Regions from separate parts of the Pelagibacterium mangrovi genome, predicted to be linked through region 1. Evidence: predicted binding sites of a transcription regulator. Region 1 holds the regulator's gene; each other region holds the start of a gene.
What was found. Region 1 encodes LexA, which represses DNA repair genes until DNA is damaged. Its sites were predicted from a motif close to TGTTCNNNNTGTGTTCNG; they were not measured.
Positions count from the first base shown of each region.

Region 2: the regulator LexA is predicted to act here: its motif matches at 2,212-2,229, upstream of recA (recombinase RecA).
Region 3: the regulator LexA is predicted to act here: its motif matches at 5,343-5,360, upstream of V4T21_RS05105 (ImuA family protein).

Region 1 is NZ_JBAFXA010000003.1:227,694-235,270, reverse strand. It holds gene V4T21_RS06280 (ComEC/Rec2 family competence protein) at 1-1,448, shown strand, start outside; gene lexA (transcriptional repressor LexA) at 1,497-2,204, opposite strand; gene V4T21_RS06270 (CsgG/HfaB family protein) at 2,402-3,289, opposite strand; gene V4T21_RS06265 (hypothetical protein) at 3,283-3,639, opposite strand; gene V4T21_RS06260 (hypothetical protein) at 3,832-4,554, opposite strand; gene V4T21_RS06255 (hypothetical protein) at 4,629-5,696, opposite strand; gene V4T21_RS06250 (hypothetical protein) at 5,781-6,722, opposite strand; gene V4T21_RS06245 (ribbon-helix-helix domain-containing protein) at 7,367-7,577, opposite strand, start outside.
Region 2 is NZ_JBAFXA010000005.1:127,153-134,729, forward strand. It holds gene alaS (alanine--tRNA ligase) at 1-798, opposite strand, end outside; gene recA (recombinase RecA) at 1,065-2,138, opposite strand; gene V4T21_RS10185 (glycine zipper domain-containing protein) at 2,343-2,513, shown strand; gene cckA (cell cycle histidine kinase CckA) at 2,510-5,056, opposite strand; gene flhB (flagellar biosynthesis protein FlhB) at 5,209-6,291, opposite strand; gene fliR (flagellar biosynthetic protein FliR) at 6,295-7,056, opposite strand; gene fliQ (flagellar biosynthesis protein FliQ) at 7,063-7,329, opposite strand; gene fliE (flagellar hook-basal body complex protein FliE) at 7,477-7,577, opposite strand, start outside.
Region 3 is NZ_JBAFXA010000002.1:474,799-482,375, forward strand. It holds gene V4T21_RS05090 (efflux RND transporter permease subunit) at 1-2,485, shown strand, start outside; gene V4T21_RS05095 (cisplatin damage response ATP-dependent DNA ligase) at 2,687-4,264, opposite strand; gene V4T21_RS05100 (ligase-associated DNA damage response exonuclease) at 4,261-5,265, opposite strand; gene V4T21_RS05105 (ImuA family protein) at 5,368-6,156, shown strand; gene V4T21_RS05110 (Y-family DNA polymerase) at 6,044-7,577, shown strand, end outside.

The DNA of each region.
Region 1 (7,577 bases):
CGCAGGAGAGCGACCTATCACGCTTCGTCAACGACATACGCGGCGCAATCACGGCACGACTCGTCGCCCAACTTGGCGACAGGATCGGCGGTATCGCGGCAGCGCTCATCACCGGCGACCAAAGCCGCATCAGCGAAGCAGATTACGATGTGATGGCCGAGGCGGGGATCGTGCATGTGATCTCCATTTCGGGACTGCACCTTACCCTTGTCGCGGGCACCATGTTTGCCGTTGTCCGCTTCGTTCTTGCATTGAGTCACCGGCTGCCCCAGCGTTTCCCTGTCAAAAAGATCGCCGCCGGTTTCGGGATCGTCACCGCCTTTGCCTATATGCTGCTTTCGGGCATGGTTATCCCGGCGGTGCGGTCCACCATCATGCTGGCTTTGGTCTTCGCGGCGATAATCGCCGGGCGGCAAGCCCTCACCATGCGCAATGTGGCGATCGCCGCGCTGATCATCATCATCTTCGAGCCCTCGACCGTATTCCGGGCGTCGTTCCAGCTTTCATTCGCCGCCGTTGTCGCGCTGATAGCGGCATATGAACTGGTTCGGCGACGGCGGGACAATCGAGAAACACCGGTTCGCGCCAAGGCTTTCGGCATGACGATCGGTGTTGCGATGACCAGCGTCATCGCCGGATTGGCGACGGTCGTCTTCACGGCCTATCACTTTCAGCAGACGGCACCATTCGGTGTGGTCGGCAATCTCATGATCATGCCGATTGTGAGCTTCGTGATGATGCCGGCGGCGTTGCTCGGCACGCTATTGATCCCGATTGGGCTTGATGTTTTGCCCTACGCGGCCTTGGGCTGGAGCATCGAGGCAATGCTCTGGTGCGCCGCCTTCGTGCGCGAGTTGAGCGGCGGATTCGATCCCAGTCCGATCCTCTCGCCAGCCGCCCTGATTGTAGCCCTGGCTGCGCTGGCGTGGCTTGCCTATTTCCGCAATAGGATACGGCTTTCAGGCCCCATACTCGCCGTTCCGATCATCACGATCTTTTGCATCGAGCGGGCGCCCGACATATTTATCGCCGACCAAAGCCAGGCCGTTGCGGTCCGCCACGACGGGGCGGTCGCCCTGATGGCGGGCCGAAACGGCACATTCGCCACCAACGTCTGGTCGGAGCGCTACATCACTTCCATAGCGGACAGTCACGATGCAACCCGCTGCGATAGCCTCGGCTGCGTGCTCGAAACCGATCAGGGATACACGATCGCCCTCGTCAAGGACCGATCGGCATTCGATGAGGATTGCCGGATCGCCGACGTGGTGATCGCCCGCATCAAAGCGCCTGAAGTCTGTCGATCAGCCGCCCATCTGGTCATCGATGCATCCGAACTTGCGCGCTACGGGGCGCATATGGTCGACTGGAATGGTCCCGAGGCTTCCCCCACCATACGGACCGGGATCGATACGCCCTCGCGCCCGTGGCGGCTGGCGTCGGATTAGGAAAAATTCCGTCATCCCAAAGTCCGGGACTTATAGTCTTTGCGCTGCTCAATAGCGCCGCAAAAGTCCCACAAGCCGCCCCTGAACCTTCACGCGATCCGGCCCGAAAATGCGGGTCTCATACGCCGGATTGGCCGCTTCGAGCGCCACGGCATTGCCCTTCTTGCGCAGACGCTTGAGGGTCGCTTCTTCGTCATCGACCAGAGCGACGACGATTTCACCATTGCCTGCAGCGTCCTGCTTGCGGATCAGCACCGTGTCACCATCGAAAATACCGGCGTCGACCATCGAATCCCCGCGCACTTCCAGCGCGAAATGCTCTCCGGCACCCAGCATCTCAGGGGGAACGGCTATCGAGTGAGAGTGAGTCTGGATCGCTTCGATGGGAACACCAGCCGCGATGCGCCCCATGACGGGAATGGAAACCGAACCACCATTTTCCGCAGTGGCGGCCACCGGCTTGGCGGGAACCTTGCCCAGATTACCTTCGATGACGCTCGGCTCGAACCGCGCCTTGCGGCCGCCCAAGGACGGATTCATCGAATCGGGAAGCTTGACAACCTCCAGCGCGCGCGCCCGGTTGGGCAGGCGGCGAATAAACCCGCGTTCCTCAAGGGCCGTGATCAAACGGTGAATCCCCGATTTCGACTTGAGATCAAGCGCTTCCTTCATTTCGTCGAAAGAGGGCGGGATGCCGCTCTCCTTCATCCGCTCATGAATGAACATCAGAAGTTCGTGCTGCTTGCGCGTCAACATTGTCGGGCCCCTCGGCGGCGTAGAATCGGAACAAATATTGAACTTTTATACGTGTTCCGGAAATGTTCTGCAAGTGTTTCGATAGAATTACATTCGTGCGGAACATTGAACGCGCGACGCGGCTATGATCTTCAGATCTTGGTTCGGCAGGAATTTTCGGCGCAGGACCGGGAAATGCTTGCGACAATGACCGACGGTCAACTTGCTCCGGTGGCCACCTCGGCACGATGCACGGCCTGTTCGGAACGGAGCTCCTGGGTAACCTCGGGCAGACGGCTGTCGCACGAGCCGTTGTGGTTCACGATGGAGGAGACGATGTCATACGCAGCTTCGGCCAACACCCAGCGGATGCCCGCATGCAGCCCTTCCTGCGACTTGTCGCCGATCCGGATATCGTAAAGATCGTTCGAAAAGAAGCGGAAGACCGAGGCGTAAACCTCCGTCCCGACAGCCTGTTTCGAATAGGTGCCTGCGCGCACGATTTCCGTCGATTCCGTATCGGTGACCCGCAGATCGACCGCGGCGGTGAGCGCATAAAGCCGTGCACCGCCGCCGATCCCTGCGATCAGCGCCTCCGCGCCGCCCGAATAGGTATTGAAATCGAGCTGCGTGATTGCTCCGTCGATGACGTAGTCGGAACCCCGCATCGAACCCGGCGTGATGGGCCGGAAATCCACAGTCTGGTTGCCGACAGTAACCGAGCCCCCATCGCCGAGAATCTGCTCGCGGGCGCGGGCGATCTCCCATTCGGTGACGACGGTATTGGAGCGATTGACCTGACGCACGCCGGCCTTCTGCAAGGCAGTGACAAGCATGCCGGCCACGTCACGGGGCACCACGCCACCTTCTTCGGACGTGAACTTGTTGGTCTGGTCGGTCACGGTGTGGACCGCGAAAACAATGCCCGAACGCCTTACTTCGGGGGTCTGGCTCAGGCAGAGCAGGGCGTCGTCGGCCGGGGTTGTCGTGGCCAGGGGCACGGGCCCGTAGAACTGGGCGGAAGGGCGGCCCATCTCGCCCCAATGCACGCAACCGCTCAGGGCAAGCGCGGTTATCGCGGCGACGGGTGCTTTGAGGATCAGCATACTCCGAACATGCCCCCGGTAATATCGAAATCAGAGCAGGTGCTCGTCTGCTCCTGATTGCCGTTGTTGGTCTGGGTCACGGTTATGTTGTTGTTCGAGCCGCTGACATTGATCGAAACGGCGTTACCGGTTTGACCGCTGCCACCGCCCGGCCCGCCGTTGTTGGAGGTCCCAAGCAGGCCCAGCAACTCCAACCGGGTGCGCTCGAGCGAGAGGTTGACTTGCCGTTGGGCGTCCGTGCGGAACTGAAAGGGACGGCCTTCCCCAAGACCATTGGCAAGTATCGGAAGGGGAGATAACGCCAGCGTCGCGGTCGCTACAACCAGCACAACGCGTTTGAACTTACGCATTCCGGTACCTCGGTCGATTCTTGTTTTGAGTATTGTCTTGTTCCGTCGTAGCGTCAACGAGCACAAGAAAACTTTGCGGAGGTGTTGCTTGGTCAGCACACCGTTTTTTGGTAAATAAAGAAAACGCTTTGATAATAATGAGATAAGATAAGTATAACCGATTATGCGCCAATTCTCGCCACATTCGCGATTCTAGCGATCGAGGCAGTAGGGTTGCGCGCACCACATGCCCGGCTGAACGGGCGGGGCCGGGGGCCATGCCTCGGGCTTGCGCGCCTGGTAGTCGGTCGCCGCCTCGGTATAGCGGAAAAATGCACCGTTGAGCATGTTCACGCAAAGCGATGCGGCCTGCGATCCAATGAACTGCCGAAGGCTCGATTGGGTCGTTTCGTTCGTGAGCTCGGGAAGCTCCTGCTCCAGCATCGCGAAGAACTGCGGGATCGTATTGGTCCGGCCAACGGGGTCGTCACCCACGAAGGGCTCGCAGGTCAGCGCCGCTCCGCGCAATTCGACCATGGCCCCAAGGAACGGGTTCACGTCGAAGGGAAGCTCCGGCTCCGCCTGGGTTTCAGGCTCCGCCGCCGCTTGAGCGGGTTCGGCGGCCTCGGTCTCGCCCTGGGGAGCAATGGCATCGGGCAAGGCGCGAGTCATCTCCGACTGGACGTCTTCATCGACCTCAGGCAGTGCCGCATCGGTCTCGGTCACGAATGGTCCCGAAACTTGGGGAGCGACCTGGGCTGGAGGCGGGGATGCAGGTTGCCGGGGAACAAGCGGCACAGGATCGGGCGGCTGGGCGCCGATCGCCGTTTCGGCGGTGCCCGGAGGCGGCATTTGCGGAGCCAAAGGCTGGGCCAGCGCCGAGCTGCAAGCAAGGCTGGTCACGATAACGGAATAGACCCAAACGCGTGCGATCATGGCATCCGACTCACATTTTCGCCAAAATCGCACCGCGCGTCTTTACTGTCAATCGATCAGGCTATACTCAAGTTTTACCGATTGATAACTGTGACGTTCCCGGACTGCGACTGACCGGACACCCCTTGGCCTGTCTGCGGGAAGTTGGCCTGCTGGTCGATGAGCACCGGTTGTTGGGGTGATGAGCTTCCGGACTGTTGGGCGCGTAGTACCATCATGTTCACCACATTGGATGCGCCCTGGTAGTTATAGTCCGATTGGCTGATGTTGCCGTGACTGAGCGGCTGGCCATCGGGGCCGATCACAGTATTGATGACGCGCTGTGCGCCGACCGATAGCTGCTTGATCGTTCCGATATTGTTGGCGACGACCATGTTGGCGATATTGCCGCCCGACTGTTCAATTGGTGGCACGCTCGAGCCGTGAAGAACGACGGTGTTGTCGACGATCTGTTCGCCGGCGAACGTGCGTGTGACGCTATCGATCCTGTCGGCGATCAATACGTTGCCGATGTTGACGCCGCTTTGGTTGACGGTTCCGGAGACGGCTGTGTCGGCATCGAACTCGATGTAGTTTTCCACGCGCTGGATGGCGCCTTCCTCGATGTTTTGGACGGCGGTCCCGATTGCGTATTCGGCCATGGCGATGTTGGCGATGTTGACGCCGGTCTGGGCGATCACATCGATCGATCCCCCTGCCCATATGGAATTCCACACCTGCTGGGTCGAAGTGTCGGTCATCAGCTGGTCAGCCATGCTGATGGTATTTCCCTGCATCATGTTGGCGTAGTTACTGCCGGATTGGCTGATCGATAGGGAGCCGAGCGTGCCCGAACGATGGGCGTCGATCGAATTTTCTATTCCTTGCTGACCATCGAACAATTGCGTGACCGACCCTAGATCGCGGTCAGAATTGAGGATATTGACCGCGTTCGCTCCTGACTGGCTCAACTGCAATGTAAGGCCTTCCGGAAGCGGGAATAACGGGGGCCCACTGGTTGTGTCGGGCACCTGGGGCTCGGACATCTTCTGCAATGCCAATTGAGAATCCCGGAAGAACTGACGGAAATCCGGTTCCAGCGTTTGGGCCGAAGCAATACCGGTCGGAAGAACGAGGCACGCGGCAACGAAAACTATACGCATCTGTTCCTCCCTGGGCTGGGTTGCGAACTCTACGGTGATGAACGCCGCCGGATGAAAATCCGGCGACGTTCTCTATTGCTCCAGTTATTCTGCTACTTCTGGAGTCAGGTAGCTGATCGAGTTGGCGATGTTGGTCGCCTCCTGAACGATATTGGTCAGGTCGGTCGACCAACCCGAGCCGGAGAAGTTGTTGGCGGCAAACTGAGCTGCTTCGGCGTCCTGAAGGACGGAAACGCAACCGCAATCGAGCCCAACAATATCGGTGGCCGAGAAGACGTTGGCCACGTTGGTTGCCGTCTGGCCGACGTCATAGACGTCCACGTCCACCCAACCGTGATGACCGCCATATCCGAACGGGCTGTAGCCACCGCCGGCATAGCTCATCGTGTTGATCGCCGTCTGGCCGACCGCAGCCATCTGAACGGCTTGACCGGTGAGCTGATCGACGGTGATCATGTTGACAGCGTTGAGAGCTGCCTGGGTGGGCAGCAGTTCGCCTTCTTCATCATAGAGGGCATCGGCGTCATAACCGCCCTTGCCGAACTCGATGGTGTTGAACGCGTCCTGATAGCCCCAGGCATCCTGGTCGATGTCGTTCACCTCGGGCGCCGAGAAGACGTTGGCCACGTTGGTGGCCGACTGCTCGATGTTGTAGAGGGTCGCAAAGACGCTGGCATAGATGTCGTTGTCGGCGATCTGGTCCAGATCGGCCTCCTGATCGACTTCGCCGATATTGACATCGGAGATATCGATACCGTCGAGCGAGATCAGGTTGGCGGCGTTGAGCGCTGTTTGCGCGGCATCGGTCACATCACCAACGTCGGAGATGTTGTTGAATGCCTTCTGGAAGCCGGAAAAGACCTGCTCGAGATTGATGGCATTGTCGATACATTCGATGCAGTCGTCGTCGCCGTTTCCAGGGTGAGGCGGCCACCAGGGATGTCCTCCACCGAAAGCCTGGGCCGATGATGTTACGCCCAGGGCAGCCACGCCCACCAGTGCGGTCGTTACGAGAAGTTTATTCATTTTTGCTCTCCAATTTTGCCCTCATGGGGCGGTTGCCCTGTTTCCAGGAAAATTTGCACAAACCTCCATTGTTCTGAGCAAGCATTACTTGCGCAGTCCGAGCCTTTATTGGTTTGTGCAAATACAGAACTTACGCTTGCGGCGCCGGCATTTAACCGGTCGGCACATCAGAAAGCGCACGGCAAAGCGCCGCGTTAGCGCAAGAAACTCTTGAATTTGCTGGGAAATCCGAAAGGGCGGCAAAACCGGCCCGCATGATCTCAGGCGAAGATCGCTGGATCATTATGCGGTTTTGTATATATCTATATGTTGAGAATTGTCGCCGTATAGCGGATTATACTTAGCATATACCTGTATGCATTGCGTGAACCCCCTCACATGCTGCACATAATATAGTATTGCCTATGTATTTATATTTCCACAACTTGAGTTCGCTGTCCAGCTTATCTTTACATTTTGTTAATTTCGCGAGTGCGAAACCGCAAAATCCAGGAATTATGGGGTGAGGGCGGCCGGTGCCGGCGTCCCTTAGGCCGAGCATGAACACAGCAAAACGGCCGACGCGCTTACCTGCGCGTCGGCCGTTGTTTATCGTTGGCGGTGTCCGTTCTTCAGAAGCCGAGGCAATCGCCCGCCGGCTTCGTTCAGCCTGCGTCCGCCGGTGGGACTGCGCGGCGATCGATATCGTCGAGCAGATAGGCGATGATCACGCTTCTGAGCACGCTGGTGGCGTTGGATCGGTCATGGCCGGCGGCAGTGATGATCCAGAGAACCAGGGTGTTACGGGGAACGTTCAGTTGCGAAGCGATCCGATCGAGAGCCTGCCAGAATACGGCCTCGAGCCTGATCCCTTTG
Region 2 (7,577 bases), on a different contig from region 1:
TGTCGGTGCTTTGCCGACCGCCGATGCGGTCGCATCGATCACGTGCCGGAACATATCGGTTTCGAAGACACTCTCGACCCCCTGCAGAATCGAAGCCATGCGCTCGAGGCCCATGCCGGTGTCGATCGAGGGATTGGGCAGAGGTTCCTGCGTACCGTCGGCGAATTGCTCGTATTGCATGAAAACCAGGTTCCAGAATTCGAGGAACCTGTCGCCATCCTCTTCCGGACTGCCCGGAGGGCCGCCCCAGATGTGCTCGCCACGGTCGATGAAGATTTCCGAGCACGGACCGCACGGGCCGGTATCGCCCATGGTCCAGAAATTGTCGGAGGTCGGGATGCGGATGATCTTGTCGTCGGAAAACCCGGCGATCTTATTCCAGTATTCGGCCGCCTCGTCGTCGGTGTGATAGACGGTGACCAACAACTTGTCCTTGTCGAGGCCGAATTCCTTGGTAACCAGATTCCAGGCCAGCTCGATCGCCTGTTCCTTGAAATAGTCACCGAACGAGAAATTGCCCAGCATCTCGAAGAAGGTCAGGTGACGGGCGGTGAAGCCGACATTGTCGAGGTCGTTGTGCTTTCCACCGGCGCGCACGCATTTCTGCGAACTGGTTGCGCGGCTATAGGGACGCTTTTCAAGCCCGGTGAAAACGTTCTTGAACTGCACCATGCCCGCGTTGGTAAACATCAACGTCGGATCGTTGCGCGGCACCAACGGGCTCGAGGCGACCTTCTCGTGACCGTTCTTGGCAAAGAAGTCGAGGAAGGTCGAACGAATATCGTTTACGCTTGTCATGATCGAGCCCGGAAACCTGTCTGCGGCAGAACGCGCCACACCGATAATATTGTTCTCTCACGCGCCGGATAAGCGAGTTCGCATGCCCCGCTGGCCAGCCCGAAAACCTGAGCATGCCTTCTAGCGTGTGCTTTCGGCGAGCGCAATGCGAACAGCCGGCCACAAAAACAAGAAAGGCGCCGGTTGCCCGGCGCCAGGGAGGTCATCGCTAAAATTGGTTTCCCCACTGGTGGTTTCAACCCTCGGCGGGTACTCCCTTGTCCGCATCACTCGTCGCTGTCGCCGTCGTTTTCGTCGCCGGCTGTGATCAACTCCGCGGCAAGCAGCCCGGCGCTTTCACGCACACCGTTTTCGATCTGGTTGGCGATTTCGGGATTGTCCTTGAGGAACTGCCGCGAATTCTCGCGACCCTGCCCCAGCCGCTGGCTGTCATATGAGAACCAGGCGCCCGATTTCTCGACGATCCCTGACTTAACCCCGAGGTCGAGCAGTTCGCCCGTCTTGGAAATACCTTCGCCATACATGATGTCGAACTCCACCTGACGGAACGGAGGCGCAAGCTTGTTCTTGACGACCTTGACGCGGGTCTGGTTGCCCACGACTTCCTCGCGGTCCTTGATCGCGCCGATGCGTCGGATATCGAGACGCACCGAGGAATAGAATTTGAGCGCATTGCCGCCGGTCGTCGTTTCGGGCGAGCCGAACATCACGCCGATCTTCATGCGGATCTGGTTGATGAAGATCACCATCGCCTTGGACCGCGAGATCGAGGCGGTGAGCTTGCGCATCGCCTGGCTCATCAGGCGAGCCTGCAGGCCGGGAAGGGAATCACCCATCTCCCCTTCCAGCTCGGCACGCGGGGTCAGCGCGGCCACCGAGTCCACGACCAGAACGTCGATCGCCCCCGAACGCACGAGCGTATCGGCGATTTCCAGCGCCTGTTCGCCGGCATCGGGCTGGGAGATCAACAGATCGTCCACATTGACGCCCAGCTTGCGGGCATAAACGGGATCGAGCGCGTGTTCGGCGTCGACGAAGGCGCAAATGCCTCCTGCCTTCTGCGCCTCGGCCACCACATGGAGTGCCAGCGTCGTCTTGCCCGAGCTTTCCGGCCCGAAAATCTCAATAATACGCCCGCGCGGCAGGCCGCCGATCCCGAGCGCGATATCGAGCCCGAGCGAGCCCGTGGGGATCGATTCGACATTGACCGAGGTGTTCTCCCCCAGCCGCATGATCGAACCCTTGCCGAAATTGCGCTCGATCTGGCCCAGAGCCGCTTCGAGTGCCTTGTTCTTGTCCATCGAACCCCCGTCTACAACGCGAAGCTGTGAAACCGCCATTCTTAGCTCTCCTTATTTCACCAAAAGCCCCGCGCTTGCAACGCGATGGAAAGGCCCTGAACATCTAATTGCATGTTGCATATTTGTTCTCATTTCGTTGCTGTAATGTCAAGGGACAAAGTGCGAACAAAAAAGGATTTCCGGAACCAGCCGCGCTCCCGGAACTTCTGTCCTCGAACCAATTCAATCCGAAAGCCAGAGCAAATGAACCTCGGAACGGGAATCTCCATTGGAATCGCGATCGGAACCGCCATCGGCGTCGGCATCGACAATCTGGCCTTGGGCATAGGGATCGGCATCGCCATCGGCGCGGCGCTTGGGCTGGCCTTCAGTTCCACCGCCAAGGACAAGCCTGACGAAAACGACCGGCCCTAATCCTCGCGCGGGCTCGGAGAGCCTGAGAGCACTTCCTTGACTTTGGAATTAATCTGGTCGAGCGTATAGGGCTTGGGCAGGAACTCGACGCTCCTGTCGTCCGCCAGCCCCTGACGCACGCTCTCCTCGGCATAGCCGGAAACGAAAATCACCTTGAGGTCGGGGTAAAGCCTGCGCACATGGGTGAGCAGCGTCGGCCCGTCCATCTCCGGCATCACAACGTCGGAAATGATGAGGTCGAGTTCGCCATTGATCTCTTCGAGTACCTCGAGCGCTTCCTCGCCCGATCCGGCCTCGAACACCTCGTAGCCGGTGGTCGAAAGCGCCCGGGCCGAGAACATGCGCACGCTCTCTTCGTCTTCCACCAGCAGGATGCGCTCGTTCCCCGTCAGGTCCTTGACCGGTGCGGCGACCGCCTTGGCGGTTTCTTCCTTCTCCACCGGAATATGACGCGGCAGGAAAATGCGGAATGTCGTTCCCACCCCGATCTCGGATTCGGGATAGATATAGCCACCGGTCTGCTTGATGATGCCATAGACCATCGACAGCCCCAGGCCGGTGCCCTTGCCCAGCTCCTTGGTCGAAAAGAACGGCTCGAAGATCTTTTCCATGATTTCGGCGGACATGCCGGTGCCCGTATCGGCGACTTCGATCAGCACATAATCAGCCGGCGTCATGCCCGGATAATCGAACGTCGCAGCCTCGTCGGTGCCCACATTCCGCGTCCGCAGCGTGATCTGTCCGCCTTCGGGCATCGCGTCGCGCGCATTGACGGCGAGGTTGATGATCACCTGCTCGAGCTGCACCAGATCGGCCCGGATCGGCCATACCTCGCGCCCATGCTCGACATCGAGCGTCACCTTCTCGCCGATCAGGCGTTTGAGCAACACCGTCAGGTCATCGATATGCTGGGGCACTTCGAGCACCTGCGGCCGCAACGTCTGCCGCCGCGAGAAGGCCAGCAACTGGCGCACAAGCCCGGCCGCGCGGTTGGCGCTCTGCTTGATCGACATGATGTCCGAGAACGAAGGATCGGACGGCTTGTGCTTCAAAAGCAGCAAGTCCGAAAACCCGATGATCGCAGTCAAAACGTTGTTGAAATCATGCGCCACCCCGCCCGCGAGCTGACCCACCGCCTGCATCTTCATGCCCTGGGCAAACTGTTCCTCGAGCTGACGCTGCTCGGTCATGTCGAGCGCGTAGAGAATGGCCGCCTCGTCGCTCTCCCCGCCCTGCTCGACTCCGGAAATGAACATCCGGACGCTGCGCGCCTTGTCTCCCGGAATGGTCGCGTCCACCGGCGCGATTTCCGATTTGTGCGCCCGCGCATCTACCAGCGCCGTCGCCAGATTCTCCCGGTTTTCGGTGTCGATCAGCGTCGCGACATCCAGTCCCTCGATCCCGCGATCACCTGAGGTCAGCCCGAAAATCCGGGTGAACGGCGCGTTGGTGCGCACCACCCTGCCCTCGGCATCGAGCGCGGCGATCGCGATGGGTGTATTGTTGAAAAACCGCGAGAATCGCACTTCGGCGGCCCGCAGCGCTTCCTCGCCATCGACGCCCCGTGAACGGTCGAGCACCAGTGTACGCGTCTCGCCCAACTCGCCCTCCGCCAGCCGCGCCGCGCGATGCAGCAGCCGTACCGGCAGATTGGTGCCGTCCTGGCGCACCAGATCGAGGTCGATGATTTCAGTCCGAACAGCCCCGTCCTGCCCGCCCCCCATCAAAAGCCCCGCACCATCCCCATGCACGATCTCGCCCAGGTCGAGATCGCCCGCCTCGAACGCGGCGAGGTCATAGCCGAGCCAATCGGCAAGGGTCGAGTTGATATATTGGATGCGCCCGCGCGCATTGGCCGAAAAGAACCCGGCCGGCGCGTGGTCGAGATAGTCGATGGCCTTTTGCAGCTCGACGTAGAAATTTTCCTGCGCTTCGCGGTCGCGCGTGATGTCCTCGACCGTCCAGATCACCGATTTGCCCGGCGCGCCGTCATAATCCGGCAGCGCCCGCACCGCCACTCGATACCAATGGGCCGACGCTTGCCCCCGCGCGATCCGGATATCTTCGATGATGGACCGCCCGTCCCGCGCCGCGCGCGACAGCCGATAGACCGCCTCACTGGCCTCCGGCTGGCTCGCGAACAGGCGTGGCACGCCCACCGGAATGCCCTTCGAAACCCCCTTGGAAAGCTCGGAATATTGGGCATTGGCATAAAAAATCTTGCCGTCGCGATCCGTCACCACCGCCCCATGCGGCAGGCTGTCGACGATCGCCCGCGCCAATGTGCGCTTTTCGGTTCCACCTACGAACCGGAACAGCCCAGCCGCCAGCGCGAAAAGCGAGAACACCCCGATCACCGCGAGAATGCCGAGAAACAGCACGATCATCTCGGGCGAAATCGTCTCGCCCATCAGCGAAAACGCGACCGCTACGGCGATTAAGCACAACGAGAGGATCACCACTCGCCACAGCGCACCATTCGAGGACGGGCGAGCCATCGTGGGCTCGGGATAGCTGTCCTCGTCCATCCGGGCCATCGCCATCGCTTCTCGTTCCTCGCAGTCCGTTCGGTGGGGCCCAATCGAATCGGGCTCCTATTGGTAGCAAAACCGGCTTTGTCTTGGGTAGTGCAGATTAACTCACTGTTAACAATCTCGATCGGCTTTGAACGAGACTTTGCCGAACGGGCCATACCTCACCCGCTCTTCCACCCGGAGCGCTGTTTCAGTCGCATCACATAGCCGATGATCTGCGCCACCGCCTTGAAGTGCTCGGCGGGGATCGTTTCCCCCACCTCGGCGCCCGCATAGAGCGCCCGTGCCAGCGGTGGGTTTTCCACGATAGGAATGTCGTGATCCTTTGCCAGCCCACGGATGCGCAGCGCAATCGAGTCCACCCCCTTGGCCACCACCTCGGGCGCGGCCATCTCCCTGTCGTATTTGAGCGCCACTGCAAAGTGGGTCGGGTTGGTCACCACCACCGTCGCCTCGGGCACCGCCGCCATCATCCGCTTGCGGCTCCGCTCCATCCGGATCTGCCGGATACGGCCCTTGAGATGCGGATCGCCCTCCATTTGCTTATATTCGTCGCGGACTTCCTTGACCGTCATCATCTGCCGCTGCCACCATTTGTGGCGCATGTAGAGATAGTCGAGCAGCGCAACCACGGTTATCGCGATCAGTGTCGCGATGAAGATCTTGATCCCGATTTCCTGAAACAGCGCGAGCGTCATTATCGGATCGGCGGTCATGATGGTGGAAAGCCGGTCCCGATCGGGCCACACCACCATTACCATGATGGTTGAAAACACCCCCAGCTTGAACAGCCCCTTGCCGAAATTGACCAGCCCCTCGGTCGAAAACAGACGCTTGAATCCGGCGAGCGGCGAAATCTTGGAGAGCTTGGGCTTGAGATTTTCGGCTGAAAACACCATCCGGTGCTGCACCATGTTGCCCACAATCCCGCACAGCGCCAAAAGGATCATCGGGATCAACAGCGTGCTGAGCAGCGTCGTCGTCGCTCCATAGACGAACTGGTTGAACCCCGGTCCGCCCACCTCGTAAAGGTCCGCCCGCGCCAGATATTCGGACAGCGTTGTGAGGATCGAACTGCCGGTCGTCGGCGCCACGAAGGCAAAGACCAGCGCCGAACCGAACACCATGAACCAGGTCGTCACCTCCTGGCTTTTGACCACATCGCCCTTCTTGTGCGCGTCCTCGAGCCGCTTTTGGGAGGGGTCCTCTGTCTTTTCGCTCTGTTCGGGTTTGTCGTCGCTCACGATCTACCCCAGAAACTGCGCGAAATGCTCTTCGAGTCGCCCGATATAGAGCGTCATGGTGAGGCTCAACAGCAGCGCGAAGAGGATCAGCCCGATGATGATGTTGGCGGGCATGGCCATGAAGAACACCTGGATTTGCGGCATCAACCGCCCCAGAATGCCCAGCCCGAGATAGAACACCAACCCGAAGACCAGAAGCGGCGCGCTCATCTGCACGCCGATGACGAAGGACTGCCCCACGATGCGCACCGCCATTTCGGCGGCATCCCCCAGCATCAATGGCGCGCCGGGCGGGAAATAATCGTAGCTCGCATAGATTCCCGCCAACAGCATGTGGTGGAGATCAGTCGCAAAGATCAGCGTCACCCCAAGCATGGCGAGGAAATTGCCCACCACAGCGCCCTGCACCCCCGATTGCGTCGGATCGGTGGTCTGCGCCATCGATAGCCCCATCTGAAATGCGATTACCGCCCCCGCCACCTGCGCGGCTGTGAGGATCAACCTGATCAGCCCCCCGAGAATGAACCCCACAGCCAGTTCATGCCCCAGTACGGCAACGAGCCCCCCGACGGTTTCGGGCACGGGCCCGAGCTGCGCCACGACCAGCGGATAGAGGATAAAGGCGAACGCCAGGGCGAATGTCAGCCGCAGCCGCGCCGGAATCGTTTGTTCGCCCAGCGCGGGCAGCAGCATCAGCATCGTCCCGAGCCGCGCGAAGATCAGAAAGAAATAATAGGCGACATCGGGACCCCAGTTGACCGTCATCGCCCGCTAAAAGCCCGTGATGATGAGATCCACGATCTCATTCATATACGCCCCCATCGTCGCCCCCATGAACGGCAGGGTCAAAAGCATCGTGACGAAGATCGCGATGATCTTGGGCACGAAAACCAGCGTCATTTCCTGAATCTGGGTCAGCGCCTGAAACAGCGCGATGATCACCCCGATCACCAGCCCGACGATCATCATGGGCGCCGAAATGATGATCAGCGTCCAGATACCGGATGTGGCAATGTCGAGCGTCTCTGCCCCGGTCATCTCGGCCCCGCGCGATTCGTTAACGGGAGTTTACACCTAAACGACGGTGCGTGTGGCCAATGCATTGAAGGACTTCCGAAACCCCCGATTTGTCATTCCGAGATTTTATTCCCGGAATCCAGCAGCAGCCTTTGCGAGCCCGCCAGCCTAAATCGGCATCCTCATGATTTCTTCATAAGCCGAGATCACCCGATCCCTGACGGTCACCATCGTCTCCATCGCCGTCTCAGTTTCCGCCAGCGCCGTCA
Region 3 (7,577 bases), on a different contig from region 1:
GATCGTGGATGGCGCGCTGGTGCAGACCATCCAGCTCAATACCGAGCTCGAGAGCTTCGACGATTTCCGCGATGTCGTCGTCTCCTCCCAGGGCCAGGAAATCGTGACGCTGGGCGATGTGGCCGAAATCGTGCCGGGCGAATCGGAGGCCAGCGGGCTGGCGCTGCGCAATGGCGAGCCGGCGCTGGCGATCAACGTCTCCAAGGTCGATGGCGGCAACACCGTGGGGATCGCCCAGGCGATCCGCGCCATCGTTGCCAATCTCAATACCGATCCGGCGCTCGAGGGTGCCAGCGTCGATATCCTGCAAGATACCGCCGAACAGATCGAATCGGATTATCACACGCTCGAAGCGACGCTGATGGAAGGCGCGTTTCTCGCCGTCGTCATCGTCTTTTTGTTCCTCAATTCATGGCGCTCGACGGTGATCACCGCGCTCACCCTGCCCATCGCGATCCTGGGCACGCTCGCCGTGATTTCCATGCTGGGCTTCACGCTCAACGTCATGACCATGCTCGCACTCACGCTCTCGATCGGTATCCTGATCGACGACGCGATCGTGGTGCGCGAAAATATCACGCGACACTTGCATATGGGCAAGAACCATTTGCAGGCGGCACTCGACGGCACCAATGAAATCGGGCTGGCCGTTCTTGCGACCACGTTTTCGATCTGCGCGGTTTTCCTTCCGCTGGCCTTCATGGAAGGCATCGTGGGGCAGTTCTTCCTTCAGTTCGGCGTCACCGTTTCGGTCGCGGTGCTGATCTCGCTGTTCGTGGCCTTCACCCTCGATCCGATGATGTCGAGCGTCTGGTACGATCCGGCGTCCGATCCCAATGCCAAGCGCGGCTGGTTCAGCCGGGTGATCGGCAAGTTCGAGGAAGGGTTCGAGTGGGTCGGGAAACGCTACACGGGCGTTCTGGGCTGGAGCCTGCGCCACCGCATTCTCACCATGCTCGCGGCGCTGGGTATCTTCATCTCGAGCTTTTTCCTCGTGCCCATGGTCGGCTTTGAATTCATTCCGTCCAATGATGCGAGCCTCGTCAACGTCACTGTGGAAACCCCGGTCGGGTCCTCCCAGGATTATACCGCCCTCAAGGCGCGGCAGGTCGAGACCATCGCGCGCGGCATCGACGGGGTGGAAAGCACCTATACCAACGTCAATTCGGGCCAGGCGTCGGGCGAGAACCAGGCGACCATCGCGGTCAATCTGGTCGAGCCTGCCGAACGCGCGCTCAGCGACAGCCAGACGCTGGAGGTGATCCGCGATGCGGTGGCCGCCATTCCGGGGGCTGATATAACGCTGGCCACTGGCGGCGGTCTGGGCATGGGCGGTAGCCCCATCTCCATCAATCTGCGCGGCGGTTCGGTCGATACCCTCAACCAGGCAGCCGAAATGGTTGCCGCGGCGATCGAAGCGGTGCCCGGCACCATCGATGTGGGGCTTTCAGTGCAGCAGGCCCAGCCCATGCTCGATATCGTCATGAACCGGCAGGCGGCGAGCGATCTGGGGATCACCGCCCAGCAAGTGGGCACGGCCATGAGCGTGATGATCGCCGGGGAAACGGCCAGCGAATGGACCAACCCCGCCGGGGATCGCGTCGATGTCGTCGTGCGTCTTCCCGAAAACCAGCGGTCCGACACCAGTGAGCTTCTGGACATGCCGGTGGCCCAGCAATCGACGGGTTCGGTTCCCGTTTCGGTGGCGCTCGGTCAGGTGGCCGACATCAACGAGACGTTCGGCCCCAACGAGATCGAGCGCGAGGCCCAGCAGCGCCAGGTGACGGTTTCGGCCAATGTGTCGGACCGTATCCTGGGCGAAGTGGTCGCCGATGTGGACACGGCCATCGCAGCGCTCGACCTGCCGGCGGGCGTGGTAATCGACCAGGGCGGCGACGCCGAAATGCTGGCCGATACCACTTCGAGCATGGCTTCGGCGCTCGTCATGGCCATCGTCTTCATCTATCTGGTGCTGGCCAGCCAGTTCGGCAGCTTCCTGCAGCCCATCGCCATCATGATGGCGCTGCCGCTGTCGCTGATCGGCGTGTTGCTGGGGCTGATGGTGGGCGGCTCGACGCTCAACATGTATTCGATGATCGGCTTCATCATGCTCATGGGTCTGGTGGTCAAGAACGCCATCCTTTTGGTCGACAACACCAACCAGCGCATGCGCGAGGGGCTCTCGATCAAGGAGGCCCTGATCGTGGCGGGCGGAACGCGTTTCCGGCCGATCATCATGACCACGCTGGCGATGATCTTCGGCATGCTGCCGCTCGCCCTGGCGCTGCATCCGGGCTCCGAGCAGAACGCGCCCATGGCCCATGCGGTGATCGGCGGGCTGATCAGCTCGACCCTCCTGACGCTCCTCGTCGTGCCGGTGATGCTGACCTATGTCGACTCCTTCGGCCGGTTCGTGCGGCGTTTCCTGCCCAAAGCGCCTGACGATCACGGTCACGAGGAGGCCAAGACGGAGCAGCCGGCTTAGCCCAACCTTCATTCAGTTGCTGGTGGCGGAAAACAGAGTCGTTGCTCGTGGATATCCTGCTGCTGGACCCCGGGAACAAGTCCCGGGGTGACACGGTGGAGGGGGAGCGCAGCCATGCCACACCTCAGCCTGTCATTCCGGGACTTGTTCCCGGAATCCAGTCTCAGCGCCTGCCAATATCCAAGCGTTCATGGCAAGGGCTCAGGTCGCCGGGATTAACGCCTCGACCTCGGAAAGGTGTGCCGCTTCAGCGGCAGGCTTGTCCCATCTTATGCGATTGATGCGCGGAAAGCGCAGCGCGACGCCGGATTTGTGCCGCGTCGAGGCTTGGGCGCTGTCGAAGGCCACTTCGAACACCAAAAGCTTTTCCACTTCCCGCACCGGCCCGAAACTGGCGATGGTGTGCGAGCGCACCCATTTGTCGAGGTCTTTCAGTTCGGCATCGGTAAAGCCGAAATAGGCCTTGCCGATCGGCACCAGCTCATTGCCCCGCCACGCCCCGAAGGTGAAATCGGAATAAAACGACGACCGCTTGCCGTGCCCGCGCTGGGCATACATCAGGACGGCGTCGACGAGGTTGGGATCGCGCTTCCATTTGTACCAGATGCCGCTGGGCCGGCCCGGCACATAGGGCGCCGATTTCAGTTTGATCATCACGCCTTCGTACCCGCTCTCGTCGGCTCCCCTGCGCCTGATCGCGCCCAGATCGCCCCAGCCTGAAAATTCGAGGGTCTGCGACAGATCCAGCCGTGTCTGCGGCATTGCGCCAAAGAACGCTTCGAGCCGCGCGCGCCGTTCGGTCCAGGGGAGGGCTCGGATATCGACATTGCCGTCGAACAGCATGTCATAGACGCGCATGAAGGCGGGATGATCGGCCATCAGCTTCTCGCTCGCCGTCTTGCGGTTCAATCGCTGCTGGAGGGCGTTGAAGGGCGCCGGTTCGAAATCATGGCCCACCAGCAATTCCCCATCGAGCACCCCGTGCCCGAAGGCGTTCTCGATCAGATCGGGAAAGGCCGCCGCGATATCGTCGCCGGTGCGCGAAAACAGCGACGCCGTTCCCTCTCCCAGAATGAGCTGCACCCTGATCCCGTCCCATTTCCACTCGGCGGCGAAATCTTTGGGGTCGAGCGCGGCAAAATCCTTGGTCTCGTCGATGGGGTTGGACAGCATCAGCGGATGAAACCGCGTCGCGTGATCGACCGCGGGCATCGCCGCCCGTCCTTCGAGCCAGGCGAACAAATCCTCGTAGGGCATTTTGAGCCCGTGCCAGACCTCTTCGATATCCTTGAGATCGGTCCCGCTCATCTCGGCCAGCGCCGTCTTGGCCAGCCGCGCCGAAATCCCGATGCGTAGCGCACCAGTGGTCAGTTTGACCAGCGCCCAGCGCTCGTTGATCTCGGCGCTGGTCAGAAGCCCGGCGATCAAACCCGGCAGTTCCGATTTGGCCGTTGTGTTGAGGATTTCCACCAGTTCGGACAAACGCGGCAGCGGTTTCGTGCCACCCCTATGTGGCCAGATCAGCGCGATCGTCTCGCCCAGATCGCCGACATAGTCATAAGAGAGCGCGAAAAGATGTGCGTCGACCTCGCCCAGCACCACCTCCTTGAGCCGTGCGGGTTTCACCGCATCGAAGCTCAGCGCCCCGGTTAAAACCGCCAGCGCATACCCGCGGTCGGGATCGGGGGTCGCGGCAAAATACTCGGTCAGCGCCGCGATTTTCCTATTACGCGACGGGGTCAGCGCCAAGGTTTCGAGCAGCCGGGCGAAGGCTTTCATTCCTCCTCCCCCTCGTCCCCATAGCCCTGAATGTTGAGCGGTTCGGCCACCAGCCCGTTCTTGCGGCACTGATAGACCAGCGCATCCTCGCGCCCATGGGTCACCCAGATCGTCTGCGCCCCGGTATCGGAGATGGTCTGCAACAGTTCGGGCCAGTCGGCATGATCTGAAATCACCAGCGGCAGCTCCACGCCCCGCTGACGCGCCCGCTGCTTGACGCTCATCCAGCCCGAGGCCATGGCGAGCACGGGATCAGGCAGCCTTCGGCTCCAGCGATCTTTCAGCGCCGAAGGCGGGGCGATGACCACGCCGCCGGTCAGCTCGGCCTTGCCCGCATCGGTCGCGTGCCGTAGTTCGCCCAGCGCGATGCCGCGTTCCTCGTACAGCGCGCACAGCCGCAACATCGCGCCATGCAGGTAGATCGGCGCGTCATACCCCGCCTCACGCAACAGCGAAATCACCCGCTGCGCCTTGCCCAGCGCGTAGGCCCCGATCAGATGTGCCCGCTCGGGATGGTCGCGCATGGAGGCGAGCAGCCGGGCGATCTCGTCGGCGGGATGGGGGTGCTGGAACACCGGCAGGGCAAAGGTCGCCTCGGTGACCAAGAGGTCGCAAGGCACCAATTCGAACGCCTGCGCCGTCCTGTCGGGCAGGCGTTTGTAATCGCCTGTCACCACAACGCGCTGGCCACCCTGTTCGATCAGCACCTGCGCCGAACCCAGAATGTGCCCCGCCGGATAGAGCGTGATCGTCACCTCGTCGATCCCGATCCGCTCGCCATACTCCACCGCCTGGAACGCTCCGGCGCAATCGTCCCCATAGCGGGCCCGCATGATGGCGATGGTGTCGGCGGTGGCCAGCACCTTGCCGTGGCCGGACCGGGCGTGGTCGGCGTGCCCATGGGTGATGATGGCCCGTTCGCGCGGCATCACCGGATCGACATAGGTGTCGATGCGCTTGATATGGAGGTTGCGGTCGAGGATCGGGGTGGCTGCGAGCATGGGCCTTAAACGTTACTTGCGTCACTTCGGTTCAGCGAAATCAAGCCGATTGACTCTTGGTTTGTTCTGAGTCCAAATAGAACAAACAAGGAACATATGAGCATGGACAGAGCATTTCAACTGGGTGCGCTGCGGCAGGCTCTCGTGAGGCTCGATCCAGGCATTGAGGCCGGGCAGCATGGCGTCTTCACCCTGGGCGCCAGCCCGGTCGATGCCGCTTTGGGGGGCGGGCTGGCGCGAGGCGCGGTGCATGAAATCTACCCCGGCCACGCCGCCGATATCGCGGCGGCGGCGGGGTTCGTTATGGGGCTGGCCTTGCGCGCCGCCCCAAAGGCGCCGCTCCTTTGGGTGCGGCACAGGCGGAGCGAGATCGAGACGGGGACGCTCTATGCCCAGGGGCTGGCCGAGATGGGCGCGGCGGCCGATCGGCTGGTCGTGGTGCATGTGGACGCCGTCACCGACGGTTTGCGGGCAAGTCTGGAAGGATTGCGATGCCCGGGGCTGGGGGCGGTGATTTTTGAAAGCTGGGGAGCCTCGAAACATCTCGATCTGACCGCCAGCCGCAGGTTTTCGCTCGCGGCCCAGGAGAGCGGGACGACGGGATTGCTCCTGCGGGCGATGACCGAGCCCGAGCCGAGCGCGGCCGCAACGCGCTGGCAGGTGGAGGCGGCGCGGTCTTCCGATCCTCTCGGCCTTGTTGGACGGGCGACGTTTTCCGCTCGCCTGCTGCGCCGGAGGAGCGGACCCTCGGGCTGGCGCTGGAATCTGGAATGGAACCATGAAACCCTTGGATTTGCACAAACCCAGGCGCTACCTGGCGCTGTGGTTGCCCCTCATCACGACAGACCGGCTGCGGCGCTCGGCGATCCGGGCTGGGCAAAAACCGGCTGACCATCCGCTGGTCGTCGTCGCCCGAAAGGGCAATATCCTGACCCTGGCGGGGGCCGATGCCAATGCGCGTCAAAAGGGTTTAAGGCCCGGCCTCGCCTTTGCCGACGCCAGGGCGCGGGTGCCCCAGCTCGACGTCGTCGAGCACGACGAGAAGGCCGATGCCGATCTTCTGGAAAGACTGGCCGATTGGTGCGACCGCTACAGCCCGTTCGTCGCCACCGAGCCGCCCGACGGCATCGTCTGCGACATCACGGGCGTGCCCCATCTGTTCGGCGGAGAGGCCGAACTGGTCGCCGATATGAAAATCCGGTTGCAGGCCCAGGGGTTTGCCACCCGCATCGCCATTGCCGGCACGCCGCGCGCGGCGCGGGCGCTGGCCCGCTTCGGCAAGGGCGGTATCGTCCCCTTGGGCGCCGAGGCGCAGGCTCTGGCCCGCCTGCCGGTCGAAGCGCTCGAATGCGGCGAAAAGACCAGCCTGGGCCTGCGCCGGGCCGGGCTCACCACTTTGGCTCATCTTGCAGCCCGCCCCAGAAAGCCGCTTGCGGCGCGGTTCGGCGATGAGATCACGGCGGTTCTCGCCCAGATCCTGGGGGAGATCGACCGGCCGATCACCCCGCGCCGTCCCCTGCCGGTGTTTACGGCCGAGCAGCGCTTCGCCGATCCCATCGGGCTCATGGACGATATCGTTTTGGCCCTTGCAACGCTCTCGGAAACCCTCTGCGAGAAGCTCGACCGTCACGGGCAGGGCGGGCGGCAATTCGAGGCGGCATTCTTCCGCGCCGATGGGCAGGTCGTCCGCATCGAAGTGTTGTCGGGCCAGCCGCTCAAGACGGCGGCAACGCTCACCCGGCTGGTGGAGATGCGTCTGGAAGCCCTCGTCGACCCGCTCGATCCGGGATTCGGGTTCGACATGATCAGGCTTTCGGCGCTGGCGGGCGACGATGTGACGGCGCTGCAGGGCGGACTCGATGGCAAAGCGATCGTGGACATCGAAGTGCGCGATTTGATCGACCGGTTGAGCGCGCGGTTCGGGGCGGGCTCTGTGCAGCGATTTATTGCCAATGACAGCCATCTGCCCGAGCGGGCCGCCAAATCCATCCCAGCGATTTCCGATGAAAACCCGAGTGGAGCCTGGCGAGAGGCGAGGCCGTTCGGCGTTCCCACCCGGCCCCTGTTTCTTTTTTACCCGGCCCCCGCCATCGAGGTGATCGCCGAAGTCCCGCACGGGCCGCCGCGCAGATTCCTGTGGCGGCGGGCTTGGTTCGATGTCGTTTCGGCCGAGGGGCCCGAACGCATAGCGCCCGAATGGTGGCGCAAGACCAGCGACACGCGCGAGCGCGATTATTTTCGCATCGAGGATGCGGCGGGGCGGCGCTTCTGGGTGTTCCGCTACGGGTTCTACGGCAGGGGCACAGAGCCGG